4 regions of the Clostridium saccharobutylicum DSM 13864 genome follow, and region 4 is predicted to be linked to each of the others. Evidence: riboswitches for the same ligand, from Rfam matches in the RefSeq annotation. Region 4 holds a riboswitch; each other region holds the start of a gene.
The links. Region 4 has a riboswitch for cyclic di-GMP ahead of CLSA_RS11700 (response regulator). Riboswitches for the same ligand answer to the same signal wherever they lie in the genome.
Positions count from the first base shown of each region.

Region 1: another riboswitch for cyclic di-GMP. It lies ahead of CLSA_RS17990 (hypothetical protein); the one in region 4 lies ahead of CLSA_RS11700 (response regulator).
Region 2: another riboswitch for cyclic di-GMP. It lies ahead of CLSA_RS17650 (methyl-accepting chemotaxis protein); the one in region 4 lies ahead of CLSA_RS11700 (response regulator).
Region 3: another riboswitch for cyclic di-GMP. It lies ahead of CLSA_RS05595 (prepilin peptidase); the one in region 4 lies ahead of CLSA_RS11700 (response regulator).

Region 1 is NC_022571.1:4,103,703-4,108,428, reverse strand. Features, by position in the region: gene CLSA_RS17995 (AAA family ATPase) at 1-1,822, shown strand, start outside; cyclic di-GMP riboswitch class I at 2,285-2,432, shown strand; gene CLSA_RS17990 (hypothetical protein) at 2,523-2,900, shown strand; gene CLSA_RS17985 (methyl-accepting chemotaxis protein) at 3,346-4,726, shown strand, end outside.
Region 2 is NC_022571.1:4,021,791-4,026,516, forward strand. Features, by position in the region: gene CLSA_RS17645 (AraC family transcriptional regulator) at 1-133, shown strand, start outside; gene CLSA_RS17650 (methyl-accepting chemotaxis protein) at 167-1,879, opposite strand; cyclic di-GMP riboswitch class II at 2,042-2,125, opposite strand; gene CLSA_RS17655 (response regulator transcription factor) at 2,548-3,600, opposite strand; gene CLSA_RS22250 (PAS domain-containing sensor histidine kinase) at 3,601-4,726, opposite strand, start outside.
Region 3 is NC_022571.1:1,275,500-1,280,225, forward strand. Features, by position in the region: gene CLSA_RS05585 (YebC/PmpR family DNA-binding transcriptional regulator) at 1-632, shown strand, start outside; gene CLSA_RS05590 (type IV pilus twitching motility protein PilT) at 932-1,969, shown strand; cyclic di-GMP riboswitch class II at 2,127-2,209, shown strand; gene CLSA_RS05595 (prepilin peptidase) at 2,515-3,267, shown strand; gene CLSA_RS05600 (GspE/PulE family protein) at 3,290-4,726, shown strand, end outside.
Region 4 is NC_022571.1:2,731,899-2,736,624, reverse strand. Features, by position in the region: gene CLSA_RS11705 (methyl-accepting chemotaxis protein) at 1-1,451, shown strand, start outside; cyclic di-GMP riboswitch class I at 1,741-1,829, shown strand; gene CLSA_RS11700 (response regulator) at 1,912-2,274, shown strand; gene CLSA_RS11695 (chemotaxis protein CheA) at 2,302-4,380, shown strand; gene CLSA_RS11690 (chemotaxis protein CheW) at 4,400-4,726, shown strand, end outside.

The DNA.
Region 1 (4,726 bases), 1.4 Mb from region 4:
TGTAGATGCAGTACGCAACAAAAAGGAAATATTGACTCTTCAGCCACTTGATGAATTTGAAGAATTACCAAAAACAGTTATCAGATTTACAGCAAGGACAGGAGAAAATGTTATATTTCCAGAAAAAACGGATAAATTTTTATTTGATGAGGATCCATATATTATTAATAAAAAGCCAAAATCATTCTTTTCAACAGCAGTTAAGATAAAAAATACAATAAAAGCAGTATTATATCTTGAAAATAATTTAGTTGAGGGAGCTTTTAAGCCTGATAGAGTAAAGGTCATTGATATTTTATCAACTCAAGCAGCAATTTCTCTTGAAAATGCTATTCTTTATAATACTTTAGAGGAAAACATGAATGATAAACTTCGAGATAGTGAAAATAAGTTAAGATTTACAGTTACTAATGCAGGTTTGGGGCTTTGGGAATGGAATATAGAAACTGGAGAAATTAAAATTAATGAAGAATGGGTTTCTATGGTAGGTTATACTTTAGATGAATTAAAACTTCAAAATATAGATATGTTTTTTGAAATTATGCATCCTGATGATATTACGAAGTCAAAGGAATGCTTAAAGAGATGTTTTGCTAAAGAATTAGATGTATATGAATGTGAATTTAGAATCAAACATAAAAATGGTGAGTGGGTTTGGATATTAGGAACAGGAAGAGTTACTGAATGGAATACAAGTAATAAACCGATTAAAATGTCTGGTATTCATATGAATATATCTGAAAGAAAAGTAGTTGAAAATGAGCTTAAAATGGCAAAGAAAGCAGTTGAAGAAGTAAGTCTTTTAAAAAAGAAATTTCTTTCTAATTTACCTAATGAAGAGGGAAGTTCTAATAACATTGATAATAAAATAAAAAATATACCAATTATGATAAGCAAAACAAATGAAATTGATAAAACCAATACTATCATAGAGGAAGTTAATGCTATCATTAAGGACGAAATACAAAAGTACGGAAAAACTGAAGTGGAACTTATTAGAGCAAAGGCAGAAGCTAATAAGGCAAATTTAGACAAGACTAATTTTATTGCAAATATAAGCCATGAGCTTAGAACACCAATTGCCGTTATATTAAGTGGAATACAATTAATAGAAGCTAATATTAAAAATAATTCGGCTGAAAATAATGCAAACTTATTTAATCATATAAAGACGATTAAGCAGAATTGTTATCGATTATTAAGATTAGTAAATAATATTATTGATATAACTAAAATTGATGCGAGATTGAAAAAATTAGAGCTTAAAAATTTAAATATTATTAACTTAATAGAGAATATAACAACATCGGTTATAAAATATGCTGAATTAAAAGAAATAACAGTATTGTTTGATACAGATGAAGAAGAGCGGATTATAGCTGTAGATTCTGATAAAATTGAAAAATCATTACTTAATCTTCTTTCAAATGCTATAAAATTTACACCGAAAAATGGTTATATATTTGTGAAAGTTTTAAATGAAAACTCTAAGGTTATAATTTCTGTAGATGATACTGGAATAGGAATACCAGAAGAAAAAATGGATATTATTTTTGAAAGGTTCCATCAGATCGACAATACATTCACAAGAAGAAATGAAGGAAGCGGAATAGGACTGTCTATTGTGAAATCTTTTATTGAACTTCATGGAGGAAAAATATCTGTATCTAGTGAGCTAGGTAAAGGTAGTAAGTTTATTATCGAAATCCCAGTTAAAAGGTTAGATGAAGATGAAGCTGAAGATATACAAACTCAAGTTGAGAATGCAAGTAGTTGTGTTGATATAACTGATATGGAATTTTCGGATATCTATTTTGATTAGAATAAAACTAAAATTACATATAACAAACATATGAGTAAAGTTAAGCCGGCGGCTACCACAATATATGCTAAATATTGAGAAAAACAAAGCTGTTTATGATTGAAATTTATTAATTTTTATAAGAGAACTGGATTAAATTTACCCATAGGATAAACAAATTGTAATTTAAAACTATGTGTTGACTAACTGAAAATATAGTACTATTCATTAAAATATTCTTTAAGAAAATTAAGTTTCATTGTGGTGAATTACGACAGTAGTTTTAAGTTATAAGTTGTTCGTCTATGTAATAAAGTTACATTTGGTTAATAATACCTGAAAATTTCGTGATTTTTATGTTGTTTATTTCAGAGCAATGTGATAGAATTTTACCTGGATATTGAAAATTATTGATTTATATTTTATAAGATACAAAAGTTCTAAAAAATATAAAGCTTTTAATTGAATATTAAAAAAAGTAAAAAGTGAAAAAGGCAAATCATGGGAAACTGTGAGACGCAAAGCCAAGGGCCTGAACCACTAAAGTTATTTAGAAATATGAAAAAATAGACTAGTTGATGTGCTTACTATTCTTAAATATTTCTTATGTGGATGGCAGCCGGTTACCACGGGAGATCATAGGAATGGAACTGTGATTAATATTTTTTTGGTCCATTTTTATTGACCTATTTCCCTTTTTCACGATGAAAGGTAGGGTCATATGAAAAAAAGTTTTTTAAGGAAGATATCATTTATGATGTCATCGATGTTTACTTTGGTTTCGAAAGCATCTTTGGTAAACGTATCCGTAGCGAAAAATAATGATGAAGGAACTTCAAATGTAGATTCGTTGCTTGGCAATGTTAGTATGGATGAAGTAAATTCAATCATGACAAAATCACAAACAGATTATAATAATGCAGTTATTTTTAATCCAGAATTATATGATGAAGTAGATAATAACAAAAGTTCGTTGTTGAGTAATATTATATGCACTTGTACAATGCAAGATGATATGATATCCACTTGGAGTTCTAGGTATGGAATTGTTGATTATAATGTTAGTGAAATGTTTAATCTTTCAGCTATGGTTAAATAAGGGTGTTTAGAATAACTTAGAATGTAATACAAGGTAAGGGTAATTTATTAATTGAGAGTAATAAGTCACACTTAAGTGGCTAGAATGAGAATTATAATATAAAAAGGGTATTTTATATTAATAAGAAATATTAAAGAAAAAAATAATAATAGGGAAGTATTCAGCGTTAATTTATGTAGTTGAATTTATTCAAATTTATGGGATTGGCCTCTGTTAATAAGCAGAGGTCATTTTTATTTGATTTTATAATAAAAAATTTGCATTATTTATAATTATGAAAAACTATTAATTAGTAAAGTGTTGTTTTTGACAATTTAAGTAATTTTATGAAAGTTTTTAAATTACTTAATAGTAATTGAAAATATGATGACGTATAAGATGTTTTTTGTTGGTACATATTGAGAATGTAAGAATATAGTGTATAATTATGTCGAGGGGTGATTATGTGAACAACTTAAAAGTAAAATCAAAATTAATATTATTCTCAGCTATATCGTTGTTTCTTACAAGCATAATGAGTGGGGTTGGATATTATTATATTTCAAAGTCGAATAAAGATATTACAGCATTATACAAAGATAATTTATTGAGTGTTCAATGGTTAAATGACAATAGAAATCAAGCTAGAGCTATAGAAGCAGATTTATATTATATATTATTGCATACAGAAGATAAAAATAAACAAAGTGAGACAGTAAAGGATATTGAAACAAGACAAAAAAATTTTTCTGAAAACTGGAAAAAATATAAGCAAGTTGCTAATGATCAATATGAAACAGATAGGATTCCGGTTATTGAAAGTAACCTTGAAAAGTATACAAGCGTAAGAGATTCTGCTATTAAATTAGCAGTTCAAGGTGATCAAAAAGCTGCAATGGATGAACTTAAAACTGTTGATAGCAATGAAAAACAATTTCAAGATGCGTTAAAGGAAATTGCTATATATAATACTAATTTGGCAGAGCAATTAAGTATTCAGAATACTAAAAATTTTGATACTTCTAAAGTGGTATTTTTAATAATCTTTTTGATTGCAATAGGTATTGGGACAATTCTTACATTTATTATTTCAAAGTCTATATCATATCCTCTTATATTAGGTGTAAATCATTTGAAAAAAGTAGCTGAAGGTGATTTCACAACTAATGAATCGGAACAATTTATAAATAGAAAAGATGAGATTGGTGAAATTGCAAATACGATACAATTGATGCAAAATTCTTTAAAGCAGTTGATTGGAAAGGTAAAAGATGAATCTAATTCCATAGAAACAGTAGTAATTAATGTTTCAGAAGATATAAATAATTTAAATGGAAACATAGAAGAGGTGGCTGCTACAACAGAAGAATTATCTGCGGGTATGGAAGAAACAGCAGCATCTGCACAGGAAATGAATTCAACGGCTAATGAAATAGAAAGAGCTGTTAAGTCCATAGCTAAAAAAGCTGAAGAAGGTGCAATGGAAGCTTCTGAGATAAATAAAAGAGCAATTGACACAAGAGATAGTGTTATAAAGTCACAAGAAAGAAGTTTAGGTATATTTAATACAATAAATGAGAGCTTGAAAATTGCCATGAAACAATCAAAGGTGGTTGAAGAAATTAATATATTATCTGAAACAATTAAAGGAGTTTTGGGTCAAACAAATCTGTTAGCATTAAATGCATCTATTGAAGCTGCAAGAGCTGGAGAAGCAGGGCGCAGTTTTGCAGTTGTTGCCGATCAAATAAAAAATCTTGCAGAAGAGTCTGAAAATACAATAATTGAAATACAAAATGTAACTAAAAAAGTAATATCATCAGTAAATGATTTATCATCTAGTTCAC
Region 2 (4,726 bases), 1.3 Mb from region 4:
TGCTTTATATTTATTAAAAAATAGTCAAGCTACAATTACAGATATAGCTTATACCTGTGGCTACTCAAGCATACGTTCTTTTAATAGAAATTTTCTAAGACTCACTGGAAAAACACCTAAATCTTATAGATAAACAGACTTAAATTTATGTAATAGCTAACTGAAATTACAATTTAAAATTCTGTACCATATCAGTTAGTTTTTGAGCAAGTTCTGCCTGACTTTGTGCAGATTTTGCAACATCATTAATGGCAAAAGTTACTTCATTAACGCTATTTGTTATTTCTTCAGTGCTTGTTGCTGATTCTTCTGCTGTTGCAGATACATTCTGTATAGCCTCACTTATTTGCTCAATAACGCCATTCATTTGTTTTGACGAAGATGAAATCTCTTCTGTAATGTTATTCATAAATTCTGCATCTTTTTCATATTGAGTGCCTGTGCTCTGAAGAAATTCATAGCTTGGTTTTACATTATTCTCAATAAACTTAAGTACATCTTGTCCGCTTTGTGAAAGCTGCCCAACTGCTGCTTGTACCTCTCCAACCATGCTTTGAATATCTAAAACAGCTTGTGAAGCTTGCTCAGAAAGCTTTCTTACTTCATCTGCAACTACTGCAAATCCTCTTCCTTGTTCACCAGCTCTTGCTGCCTCTATTGCAGCATTTAAAGCTAATAAATTTGTCTGCTGTGCTATACTACCAATAGAATCTGCCATGATTTTAACATCTTCTACAACTTTAACTTTTTCAATTGCTTTTAAAATATTTGAGCGATTCTGGTCATATATAACTGTACCTTCTTCTATATTTTTTGAAGCTTTAACTTTTATATCAACAGCACGCTCTTTTATCTCATTTACAGATACTTCCGAATCATTTGCTCTATTTGCAAGTTCATTTGTACTAGCACTTATTTCTTCCGTTGATGCACTTACTTCCTCAGTCGTAGCACTTAAATCTTGAACTCCCTTAGATATTTGTTCTACTGATTGATTTACTACTTCCATTTTAGATGAAACCTCTTCAACAGTTGCAGACAATTCTTCACTAGTTGCACTCATATCACTAGCACCATTCATTATTTCACTTATTAAAATTTTAATATTTTCCTTAGATTTATTTAATGCTTTAGCAACATTTCCTATTTCATCCTTTGAATCAATATTAATTGTTGCTGTAAGATTTCCCTCACCCATAGCTTCCGAAAATTCTAAAATATCTTTTAATCTTTTTGAAATTACAATAGATATAACAGTTCCCAAAATAATTGCTGCTATGATAGCTATTGCTATAATACTAATAGAGATAATTGTACTACTTTTAAAAATCGCATTGCTGCTATTATAATCATCAGCAGCCATTTTTGTAGCTAAATCTATTTCTTTATTTAATACAGCAAACATATCCACTCTAATTTTAGAAGCTTCAGGCAAAATAAAGTTAGCCCCATCATAATCTGAAATTTTCACTTTATCTATAATTTGATTATAAGAAGTTCTGTAATCAACTATTAGTTTTTCAAACTGAGCAAACTGTTTCTCATCAATTGTAGTAGTAATTGTAGTTTTATACTCTTCAGCTAACTTCTTATCTTCTTCTTCTAGTTTGTTAATATCATCAATATAACTAGAAATTTTACTGCTATTTTTAGGATCTAAAATATTCAAAACATCTGCTCTAACCGTCATAAGATTTGTTTTAATCATATTTAGATCCTTTACGCCTATTAAATCCATATTATATAAGTTTGAAACATTTGAATTAATCTTTTTCATATTTGATATGCCTACGAAACCAACACTTCCAATAAATATTACCATTATTATAAAAGCTATCAATAGCTTATATAACATTTTTAAGTTGTTAAAAATTCTCATTATATTTCCTCCACTAATTTCCATAAATTATGTTATTTATACTTTTATTAAAAATATCGTTTATTCCTTTTTCAAACCAGCAAATAACAATTTCCCATATATTCCCAATCCCTTCTCCTCTTCTCTTTATAAAAAAATATAGACCAATAGCTAGCTTATAAACTAATTATTGGCCGGTTGCACTACTAACTCCAAATTCTCAAAGTGCCCAGATAAAGAGAATTTTTCACAGTTTCCGCTTTTTATTATTTTTTCAATATTATAAAACATTCAAACTTCACATAACAAAATTGACTGCAATCCGTTATATATTAGAGCTTGTGCAGTTTTAAATACTTTTGCTCTTTTTATTTATTGAAACGTTACAAACATTATTAATATAATTGTGTTAATGGTAACCTCTTGACATTAGTTAAAATTCCCGTATAGTAATTTCAGCTACTCAATATATTATAAAAAGACAAAATTTATTATACCTTTCTTTAATTCAAAATTTAATGAAAAAAATCAACATTTTACCCAGAAAAAATTCAGTTTTAAAAAAATAAAAGCAATGTATTGCTTGAAATATACATTGCTTTTATTTAATTTATAAGAAAAAAATCAATTTTAAGAATAAATTAATCTATAAATTTATAGTTAATCTCATAACCGCTTTCACTTTTTCCTTATTTTTTTAATTTTCTATACGCTGTTGGTGACATACCTGAATACTTCTTAAATAGCCTGCTGAAATACTCCGGATCCATGTAACCCAGTTTATCTGCTATTTCATAACTTCTATCTTCAGATTCTCTAAGCATCTTTTTAGCTCGTTCCATTTTAACTTTTGTCATATAATCTAAAAGTGACATACCCGTCTTTTTCTTGAAAATTTCGCATAGATAATTCTTATTCATATCCATATAACTTGCAATTGTAGATAATGTAACTTCATTTTCTACATTATTCAAAATAAAAATGCTTACTTTATTTATTAAAACACCATAACTTTTTCCTAAATATAAATACATTATTTGTGCTTCTAAATTTTTAATACATGAAATGTATATATCACGTAATTGTTCTAAAGAAGCTACATCATGCAGATTTAAACTCTTAATGTAACTTGCATCAGCAAATTTTATAAACCAAATCATATTATTATTTATCGCTTCCAATACTTCTTCGAAAAACTCTATAATTATATGATGCATTCTTATCTTATCAAAATCACCCAAAACTAGTTTATCAAAAATAGAATAAGCCAAATTTTCTACCGTTCTGCCATTTTCAATCAATTCTAATATTTGTGTAACATCTAATGAATGGTTATATACTTTTAGTTTTTTCTCTTCCTTTTTTTCACTGATGAATAATTTAGCTCTCTCAAGTAACTTGTTAATATCATCTGCATTTACTGGTTTAATAAGATAATCAAAAGCACCTAATACCAATCCTTTTCTAGCATATTCAAATTCGCTATAGCCACTAAAAAGGACTACACAAAGTGCCAGCTTTTTTTTCATTACCTCCTCAAGTAATTCTACTCCGTCTACTATAGGCATACGGATATCAGTTATAATTAAGTCAACTGAATTAGTTTGAAGCTTTTGTATAGCCTCATATCCATTTCTAGCTTCATCTGTAATTTCAAATCCTGAGACTTCGCCCCATATTTTCAGTCTCTTCAATTGTAATCTTGCTATTTCCATATCATCAACTATCATTACCTTGTACATTTAATCACATTCCTCAATAGGTAGAGTAAAATAAACTTTAGTACCTTTATTTAACTTGCTCTCTATCCAAGTCCTTCCTCCATGTTTTTGGATTATTTTACGTACGATGGCTAATCCAATTCCACTCCCATCATATTCTTCTTTATTATGAAGCCTTTGAAACATAGTAAAAAGCTTCTTAGAGTATTTCATATCAAAGCCAGTTCCATTATCTTCTATATAGAAAATTTGTTCATTATAATTTTGTAAACAACCTACACTAATAATTGCAATATCCTTGTTTTTTGTAAATTTTACAGCATTGCTAAGTATATTATAAACTACCTGCCTTATGAGAGTTTGATCTGCATTTACAGTTGGTATTGCTGTTTCTATACTAAATTTAATATTTCTTTCCACACAGATTGTCTTTAATTCATTAAATACATTTATTAACATTTCCTTTATATCTACTTTTTCCTTTTTAATACTTTCTTTAGAAGTAATTGAATATTGCAGCACTCTGTCTATGAGTTTTATCATATCGCTGCTCACATTAACAATATTAGTTATCATATTTACAGCTTCTTTTTCAAGAGTTTCTTCGTAATCCTCAAGAATTATCCTACTATATCCTTCAATTGCCCTTAAAGGTGATTTCAAATCATGTGAAACTGTATAAGTGAAAGCTTCTAGTTCTTTTAAAGTACTTCTAAGATCCATAGTACGTTTTTCTACAAGCTGTTCCAGTTCTTTGTTAATCCTTATAATCTCCAGTTCGGCTTTTTTTCTTTTAGTAATATCCTTAGAAAATACAGCCGTTCCGCAGATTTGCCCATCGTGATATATAGGACTAAAGAATACTTCAATATATCTATTATCATTATTAGTATAATATTCGAAACTATATCTTCCCCTACTCATTGCATTGTCATAAAAAGATTTCCATTCATGTGCAACTTCATCTGGTATAAGTTCCAATATGCTTTGCCCCTTCTCAATCTCAACATCATAGCTTCGTTTCATATACTCTTTTAATGATGAATTAAAATTTAAAATGCGATAATTCCTATCTACTGAATATATCCCATCATCAGTACTTTCAAAAACTGCTTCTAGACGTTCTGCCATTTCTCTCTGATTTACC
Region 3 (4,726 bases), 1.5 Mb from region 4:
AAAATGGTGGAGCAAGCCCAGATACAAATGCAAAGTTAAGAGATATAATTGCTAAAGCAAAGGCTGCAAATATGCCTAATGATACTATATCAAAAGCAATTAAAAAAGCTTCTGGTGAATTATCATCAGTAAATTATGAAAATATAGTTTATGAAGGTTATGGCCCTAGCGGAGTAGCTGTAATAGTTGAAACTCTTACTGATAATAAAAATAGATCAGCTGGTAATGTAAGAAGTGCCTTTACAAAAGGTGGCGGAAACATGGGAACATCAGGCTGTGTATCATTCATGTTCCAAGAAAAAGGAGAAATCATCATTGAAAAAGCTGACAAAGATGAAGAAGAATTAATGATGATGGCATTAGATGCTGGAGCAGAAGATTTTTCAGCAGATGAAGAAGAAGTATTTGTAGTAACTACAACACCAGAAGACTTCGGACAGGTGAGAGAAGCATTAGAAGCTGAAGGTATTGAATTCTTAGATGCAGCAGTTAAGAGAATTCCAGATACATACACTGAAATTAGCGAAGATGATGCTAAGAAGTTCCAAAAGATGTTAGATTTACTTGAAGATGATGATGATGTTCAAGAAGTTTACCACAACGCTGAATTCCCTGAAGGATGGGAAGAATAAAATCCTTAAAATATTGTAAAAGTTAGATTATGTTTTAACAACATATAAAGTGATTTTGAACCGCTTCTAACATGGATGTAGTGCAATTGGCATTACTCATGTTAGAAGTGGTTTTTTAACATTCAAAATAAAAAAATGTAGATTAGGTTTTTTTTCTTTATTTAAATATGTGTAAGTAAAAGGGAAATAAACTGTTGGAAAATTAATTACGTTGACATATTTAGGAAAAGAATGGTATTTTTATATAGAAGAATGCTAGATTATAAAAAATATTTTGATAGATTAAAAGGAGAAAAACTATGGCTCAAATAGATAGATTGCTAGATGATATAGACATAAATAAGGTATCTGACGTACATATTACATCGGGATTGATTCCGAAGGTGAGAATAGATGGAGTTTTGGTAAATGCAAGCGAAAATATAATACCGCATCAAATTGTCGAAGAATATATTAAGGAATTAATACCAGATAAATTTAATAAATTTTTGGATGATGGAGAGATAGATTTTAAATATAACAGACCAGGAGTTGCCAATTTCAGAGTTAATGTTTATAAATGCAAAGGCAGCTTTGCTATATGTTTGAGAGTTATTAAAGAATCTATACCAAGACTTAAAGATTTAACAGAAGCTACTGCTTTAAAAGCTTTTACTGAATTAAATGATGGGTTAGTTCTTGTTACTGGGCCAACAGGTTCTGGTAAAAGCACAACTCTTGCAGCTATGGTGAATGAAATAAATTCCACTCGGGAAAAACATATTATTACCTTAGAGGAACCTATAGAATATATTTATGAAAATAATAAATCAATGGTAAATCAAAGGGAAGTTGGACAGGATACTAAAAGCTATGCTATGGGTTTACGAGCAGCACTTAGGCAAGATCCAGATGTTATATTGGTAGGAGAAATGAGAGATCCTGAAACAATAGAAATAGCGTTGAGAGCAGCGCAAACAGGTCATTTGGTATTTTCAACTTTGCATAATATGGGAGCAGCTAATAGCATATATAGGATAATAAATTCTTTCGAATCTGGTCATCAAAATGAAGTTAAAATTCAGCTGTCATCTTTGCTAAAAGGTGTTGTTTCGCAAGTCTTGCTTCCAAATGCATCAGGATCAGGACGAACAGCTGCAATGGAGATAATGGTATGTACGCCAAGTATAAAGAATTTGATTAGAGAAGGTAATTATGAACAAATAAATAGTTTTATTCAAATGGGATCTAAGTTTGGAATGCAAACGATAGATATGGATTTAAAGAGATTAGTTAATAATAATATAATATCTCGTGATGAATATGAGAAATGGGTAAGAAATAACAAGATTAATTAATATAATATTAATAGTTTGTTATTATTTAAACATTTAAAGTATAATTTGTGCTAATTATAAATAAAATGCTAGACTGGTAAAAAAATAAGTGGTAACATAATATATGCAAGAATAATATTATTAAAAGTAATATTATGAGATGTATGTAAGATAATTTAGTTATAAGGAAACTGTGATCCATATATTGTAATTGGGCGCTTTATATATGGTGAGTTAGTAGTGCAACCGACCTTTATAGTTTATAAAGGTCGGCTTTTTTATTGTACAGAAAATTATAGAATTTTCTAGCATTGAAAGCCTGAGGTTGTAGCTTTAGGGCTAATGCTGTATAAAAATAGATAAGAAAATAACTCCGAAGGGAGCTTAATGTGGTCACTTTGTTATGCAGAAATAGTTAAAGCTATGTTAATTTAAAATATTATGAAGTTAAATGAAATAATTCTTGAAAAAATATACAAAAAAGAATATAATTAATAAATAATATGTTTAAATATGTAATTAATGAAAATAAAATGAATATAAACCAATATAAGGGGAGTGGGAATTTGGAATATGTCTTGATTTTAATTTTGGGACTAGTTATAGGTAGCTTTTTGAATGTGTGTATTTATAGAATACCAAGGGAAGAATCCATTGTATTTCCACCATCACATTGTGCAAAATGTAATCATAATTTAAGTCCATTAGATTTAGTACCTGTGATGAGTTATATCTTTCTTAGAGGAAAATGTAGATATTGCAAAGAAAAAATTTCTATGAGATATCCACTTATAGAATTATTTAATTGTGTACTATATTTAATCGTATACTTTCAATTTGGATTGACATTAGTTGCTTTAAAATATTGCATTTTAGTATCGATTTTGATTGTTATAGGATTTATAGATTATGATACTCAATTTGTATTTACGAGCACTACGATTTTTGGGGGAATTATAGCAATAATATTTATATTAATTCAGACGATTCTTTATAAAAATGAAAGTACTGATTTGATTTTAGGCGGAATAATAGGATTTGTAATTATATGGTTAATAGTAGTATTAACAAAAGGTATGGGGGAAGGTGATATTGAAATAGCTACTGTTTGTGGATTGTTTTTAGGTATGAAGGGTATTATGCTTGGATTATTTTTATCAATTGTATTAGGCGGAGCAATAGGAATAATTATTTTATGTTTAAAACTAAAGAAAGCTAAGGAAAAAATAGCATTTGGTCCATGCATAGCAATTGGAAGTTTAATAGCTATGATTTGGCAGAATGAAATATTAAACTTTTATTGGAATTTCTTTGTTTAGAAAGAGAAGGTGAGACGGGGAAGTGGCAACTGAAAAAAGAAGACTAGGAAATATTTTAGTCAATGCAGGTAAAATTACTGGATATCAATTGCAAGAAGCATTAAAGTCTCAAAAGGCCCTTGGAAAAAAACTTGGAGAAATATTATTAGATAGTAAGATAGTAACAGAAGATGACATAATTGAATCAATAGAACAACAAACGGGGATAAAGAAAGTTGACCTAAACACAATAAATTTTGATAGAAAGGCAATAACTTTAATACCTGAAAATTTATGTGATAAATATATATTAATCCCATTTGGCTTTGATAATAATAAAATTAAGGTAGCATTATCAGATCCTTTAAATATATTTGCAATAGATGATGTTGCAATATCTACAGGATTTGAAATAGAATCTTTTATAGCTAAAAAGAAGGATATATGTAAATTCATAGGTATATATTATAGTAGTCAACAGGTTAATAATGCTGTAATGCAACTTTCGAAAGAAAGCAATAAATTTAGTAAAAATTCCAAAGTATCTTTAACAGATATGAATGAAGTAAATAGTGCACCAGTTGTAAAAATGGTTGAGTCTATGTTTAAAAATTCCATAGAGATGAATGCGTCAGATATTCATATAGAGCCATTTGAAAATGAAGTTAGAATAAGATATAGAATTGATGGTAAATTAAAAATTATAAATACTCTTGGAATTGAAAGTTTAGGGACAATAGTTACAAGAATAAAAATACTTGCAGGACTTAACATTGCTGAAAAGAGGATACCACAAGACGGAAGAACAATGGTTACTATAGACAATATGGATGTAGATCTTAGAGTATCTGTGCTTCCAGTAGTTAATGGAGAAAAGATAGTTATAAGAATTTTAAATACTGGTGGATCCATATTAAAAAAAGAGCAACTAGGAATGGGAAAAGAAAATATTAAGAAATTAAATAGAATAATTTCAAACCCACATGGAATAATACTTGTTACCGGACCTACAGGAAGCGGAAAGTCAACAAGTTTATATTCAATATTAAGTGAGTTGAATTCTAGTAGTGTAAACATAATAACAGTAGAAGATCCTGTTGAATATACAATGAATGGTATAAATCAAGTAAGTGTAAATGAAAAAGCTGGATTGACTTTTGCTAGTGGATTAAGAAGCATATTAAGACAAGATCCGGATATAGTGATGATTGGAGAAATCAGGGATGAAGAAACAGCTGAAATAGCTACTAGAGCTGCGATTACAGGACATTTAGTTTTAAGTACACTTCATACTAATGATGCACCTTCATCTATAGCTAGACTTATAGATATGGGAGTTAAGCCGTATCTAGTTTCAACATCTGTAGTTGGAGTAATGGCACAAAGACTAGTTAGAAAAATATGTGATAATTGCAAAGAAGAATATATGGCAAGTGATCATGAAAAAGAAATTTTAGGACACGATGTATATAAGCCGCTG
Region 4 (4,726 bases):
CCTTAGATGATGAAATTGATACTAGTATGCAACATTTAGAAAGTAATTCGAAAGATTCTGAGGTAATTAAAAATCTAAATGACTTAAAAAAATTATTAAGTTCATTTAAACAATATAGAGATAAGGCGATAAATTTTATAACAACAAATCAGGAGCAGCAAGCAACAGAAATTTTATATACAGATATATCAGGAATAGCAGATAATTTAGACACTACTATTAGTAACTTGACAAGTCTAAAAATAAATTTAGCAAAAAATGCTTCAGATAATAATTCAGCTTCAGCAAGCAGAGCAACTATTACAATGATTGTTGTACTAACTTTTGGAGTGATTATAGCAATTGTTCTTGGGATAGTCATAGCTCGAATTATAGGCAGACCTATAAATAAAATGGTGGAGGTTGCCAATAAAATTGCTTTAGGTGATATGAGCGTTGATGTTGAAACGGACACCAAAGATGAAATAGGCAGTCTTGCAGAATCATTTAGAAGAATGATTGAGAAGAATAATGAGGTCCTAAGTAATATTAGAAGTGCGGCAGAACAAGTAGCATCTGGTTCAAAACAGATATCTTATTCAAGTATAGCACTTTCACAGGGAGCAACAGAACAGGCAAGTTCAATTGAGGAATTGACTGCATCTGTTGAAGAAATATCTTCTCAAACACACTTAAATGCTCAAAACGCTAATAAAGCAAATGAACTGACTGAAGTTGCTAAATTAAATGCTATTCAAGGTAATAATCAGATGAAAGAAATGCTTAAAGCTATGGAAGCGATAAATGATGCTGCAAGCAATATTTCAAAGGTTATTAAAGTAATTGATGATATTGCATTTCAAACCAACATACTTGCACTTAATGCTGCTGTTGAGGCTGCAAGAGCAGGACATCATGGTAAGGGATTTGCAGTTGTAGCTGAAGAAGTAAGAAATCTTGCTGCACGTTCAGCAAATGCCGCAAAGGAAACAACTTACATGATTGAGAATTCAATAAATAAGTCTGAGGGTGGGACAAAGATTGCAATAGATACGGCTAATGCTCTTAATGAAATAGTAAATGCTGTTGAAAATGTAGCAAACCTTATAAGTGATATTGCTATTGCTTCAACTGAACAGTCTACAGCTCTTGGACAAATAAATCAAGGCATTGTTGAAGTGTCGCAGGTTGTTCAAAGTAATTCAGCTACTTCAGAAGAAGGTGCTGCAGCAAGTGAAGAATTATCAAGTCAAGCTGAACTTCTTAGAGAAATGGTTAGTAATTTTAAATTAAAACAAAGTGTAAAATCATATAATACCTTAAATGAACTTAATCCAGAAGTGTTAAAAATGCTTGACGAAATGGCTGAAAAAAAGAAGTATCAAACATCTCATATTAATGAGGAATATAGAGAACCAGCAATTACAAAAACTAAAATTATATTAAGCGATAATGACTTTGGAAAATATTAATTAATATAAGTCTGTGATTGGTGTATTAAGAAAAGGAGTAGTTTAAAATTAAGAAACTACTCCTTTATTTTCTTACATAAGCTTTGTAATATAACTAAATAATCCATTCTTCAAATATCTTGGATTATTTACTATACAACTCATGATTCTCCATAAAATTTATTGATTCGACTTTTAAAATATGCTATTATAATTATGATAATTGTAATTTGTATTTAAATTTAAATCTTATTATATACTATCACTATATTTAAAAAAACTTAGTAAATAAAATATTTAGTAAATCAAATATTGTAAATAGCAAATCCATTGAAAGGTGGAGACGCAAAGCCATGAGTCTAAAGCAATAAGTAATGCCATGATAGTCAGGTTGCCAAAAATGTTAGTGGTTTATTTCATGGCAGGCAATATGTTTATTGTCTGCTTATTTTTTTCTTAATAAGAAGGAGGAGTTATGATAATGAAAAGAGTTCTTATAGTTGATGACGCAGCATTTATGAGGGTTACTTTGAAATCCATGTTGGAGAATAATGGGTTCGAAGTAGTTGGCGAAGCTGAAAATGGAATTATCGGAGTACAAAAATATGTGGAATTAAATCCGGATGTTGTGACCATGGATATTACAATGCCTGAAATGAGCGGTATTGATGCTTTAAAAGAAATGAAAAAGATTAATCCAAATGTAAAGGTAGTTATGATTTCAGCTATGGGGCAAGATATGCTTATACGTGAATCTGTAATAGCTGGTGCTAAATCATTTATAGTAAAGCCTTTTAAAGAAGAATTTATGGTGAAAACTTTAACACAAGTATTAGGAATTTAATATATATTTTGGAACGGAGTGAACTAATTGTCAGATAATTTTATTCAAGAGCCCATGCTTGATATGTATATATTTGAAACTACGCAGCTTGTTGAACAGATTGAACAGGTCATAATAGATAGTGAAAAAGTTGGTTCTCTTACAGAGGAAGCCATCAATGAAGTATTTAGAATAATGCACACTATAAAAGGTTCATCTGGAATGATGATGTTCAATACTATAACGACAGTAGCCCACTCAATTGAAGATTTATTCTATTTTCTACGTGAAAATAAATCAGCAAATGTTGATTGTTCAAGACTTTCAGATATAGTCTTAGAGGGAATAGATTTTATTAAAACTGAAGTGGATAAGATTATTGAAAAGGAAAATCCTGATGGTGATACAGCAACGCTTATTTCAGATATAAAGGAATTTTTATCATACTTAAAAGAAAATAATGTGGCGATCGATGAAGAGAGGATTAATGAAAAAAGTGGTGAACCACAAGAATATATAAATTCAGCAGCTTGTGATAATTTAAGAAAAAATGTATTCAAAGCTACAATTTATTTTGAAGATGGATGTGAGATGGAGGATATCAGAGCGTTCAGTATAATAAATGATCTTAACGGATTGGCAGAAGAAATTTATCATATTCCTGAAGAAGTTTTTGGAAATGAGAAAAGTATTGAAATTATTCGTAATGAAGGTTTTAAAATATCGTTTAATACAGATAAAGGATACGAAGAAATACATAAATTTTTTACGCAGATAGTATTGTTAAAAGAATTTAAACTTATTCAAGAAGAAGATAATGAGGATTTAAATAAGTTTGGTAGGAAAGAGCAGGATTGTATAGAAGAAAATCCGGCAGAGATTCCATGTAGCCCTAAGATTATAGAAGTTCAAAACGGGAAATCAGAAAATACTAATAAGGGCAAGCAATCAAATTCTTCTCACCAAAATATAATAAGTGTAAATGTTTCTAAGCTTGATCAACTCATGGATATGATTGGAGAATTAGTTATCTCAGAAGCTATGGTAACTCAAAATCCAGATTTAAAGGGATTGTCTCTTGATAATTTTCAGAAGGCAGCAAGGCAATTAGAAAAAATTACAGGCGAGCTTCAAGATATTGTGATGTCAATAAGGATGGTTCCTCTAGCTGCAACATTTCAAAAAATGAATAGGATTGTTCGTGATATGTCAAAAAAGCTATCAAAAGAAGTAAAGTTAAAAATCATAGGAGAAGATACGGAAGTTGATAAAAATATCATAGAACATATATCGGATCCACTTATGCATATTGTGAGAAATTCGATTGACCATGGTTTAGAATCCTCAGATGAGAGAAGTGCAAAAGGCAAGTTAGAAATAGGTACAATTACTTTGGAAGCAAGAAATGAAGGCGGAGATGTACTTATAATTATAAGTGATGATGGTAAAGGGTTAAATAGAGAAAAGGTTCTTGCTAGAGCAAGGGAAAATGGACTTATAAATAGACCTGAAAATGAGATTGCAGATAAAGAAGTTTTCTCATATATTTTTCTCCCAGGTTTTTCAACTAAAGAGAAAGTAACAGAATTCTCTGGACGTGGTGTTGGCATGGATGTAGTAACAAAAAATATAAATTTGGTTGGCGGAACTGTTTCAATCGACAGTAAGCAAGATGTAGGAACTACTATAACATTAAAAATACCATTAACTCTTGCTACTATGGATGGAATGACAATAAAAGTAGGTAAATCAAATTATACAATACCAGTTAAAAGTATTAAAGAATCCTTTAGAGCAAAGGAAAATGATATAATAATTGATCCTGATGGTAATGAGAGTATTATGATTAGAGGTAAATGTTATTCAATTTTGAGATTACATAAATTGTATAAAGTAAAAACTAACGTAGTGAATATTTCAGATGGGATTATTGTTATGATTAGCAGCGAAGATAAAAGCATTTGTATATTTGCTGATGAATTAATTGGCCAGTATCAAGTAGTTGTAAAAGCATTACCACAGTATATTAAAAAATTTAATAAGATAAATGGATTATCAGGCTGCACATTATTAGGGGATGGAAGTATCAGTTTAATACTTGATGCCGCAGGATTGATTAATTATTAAATAAGGAGGGAATGAAGACATGGCAAATTTAAATGAAGATAATTTGGAGTCAATAGAAGATACTCAAAAAGGTAGGTATTTAACATTCTCACTTGGCAGGGAAACCTACGGGATAGAAATTAAGTATGTAACGGAAATAATAGGAATTCAGACTATAACAGAAATTCCACAGCTTCCAGATTACGTTAAAGGAATTATAAATCTTAGAGGTAAAATAATTCCTGTTATGGATGTAAGACTACGTTTTAGAAAAGATTCACGCGAATATAATGATAGAACTTGTGTAATTGTTGTAGATATTAATGATATTTCTATAGGTCTTATAGTAGATAATGTGGCAGAAGTA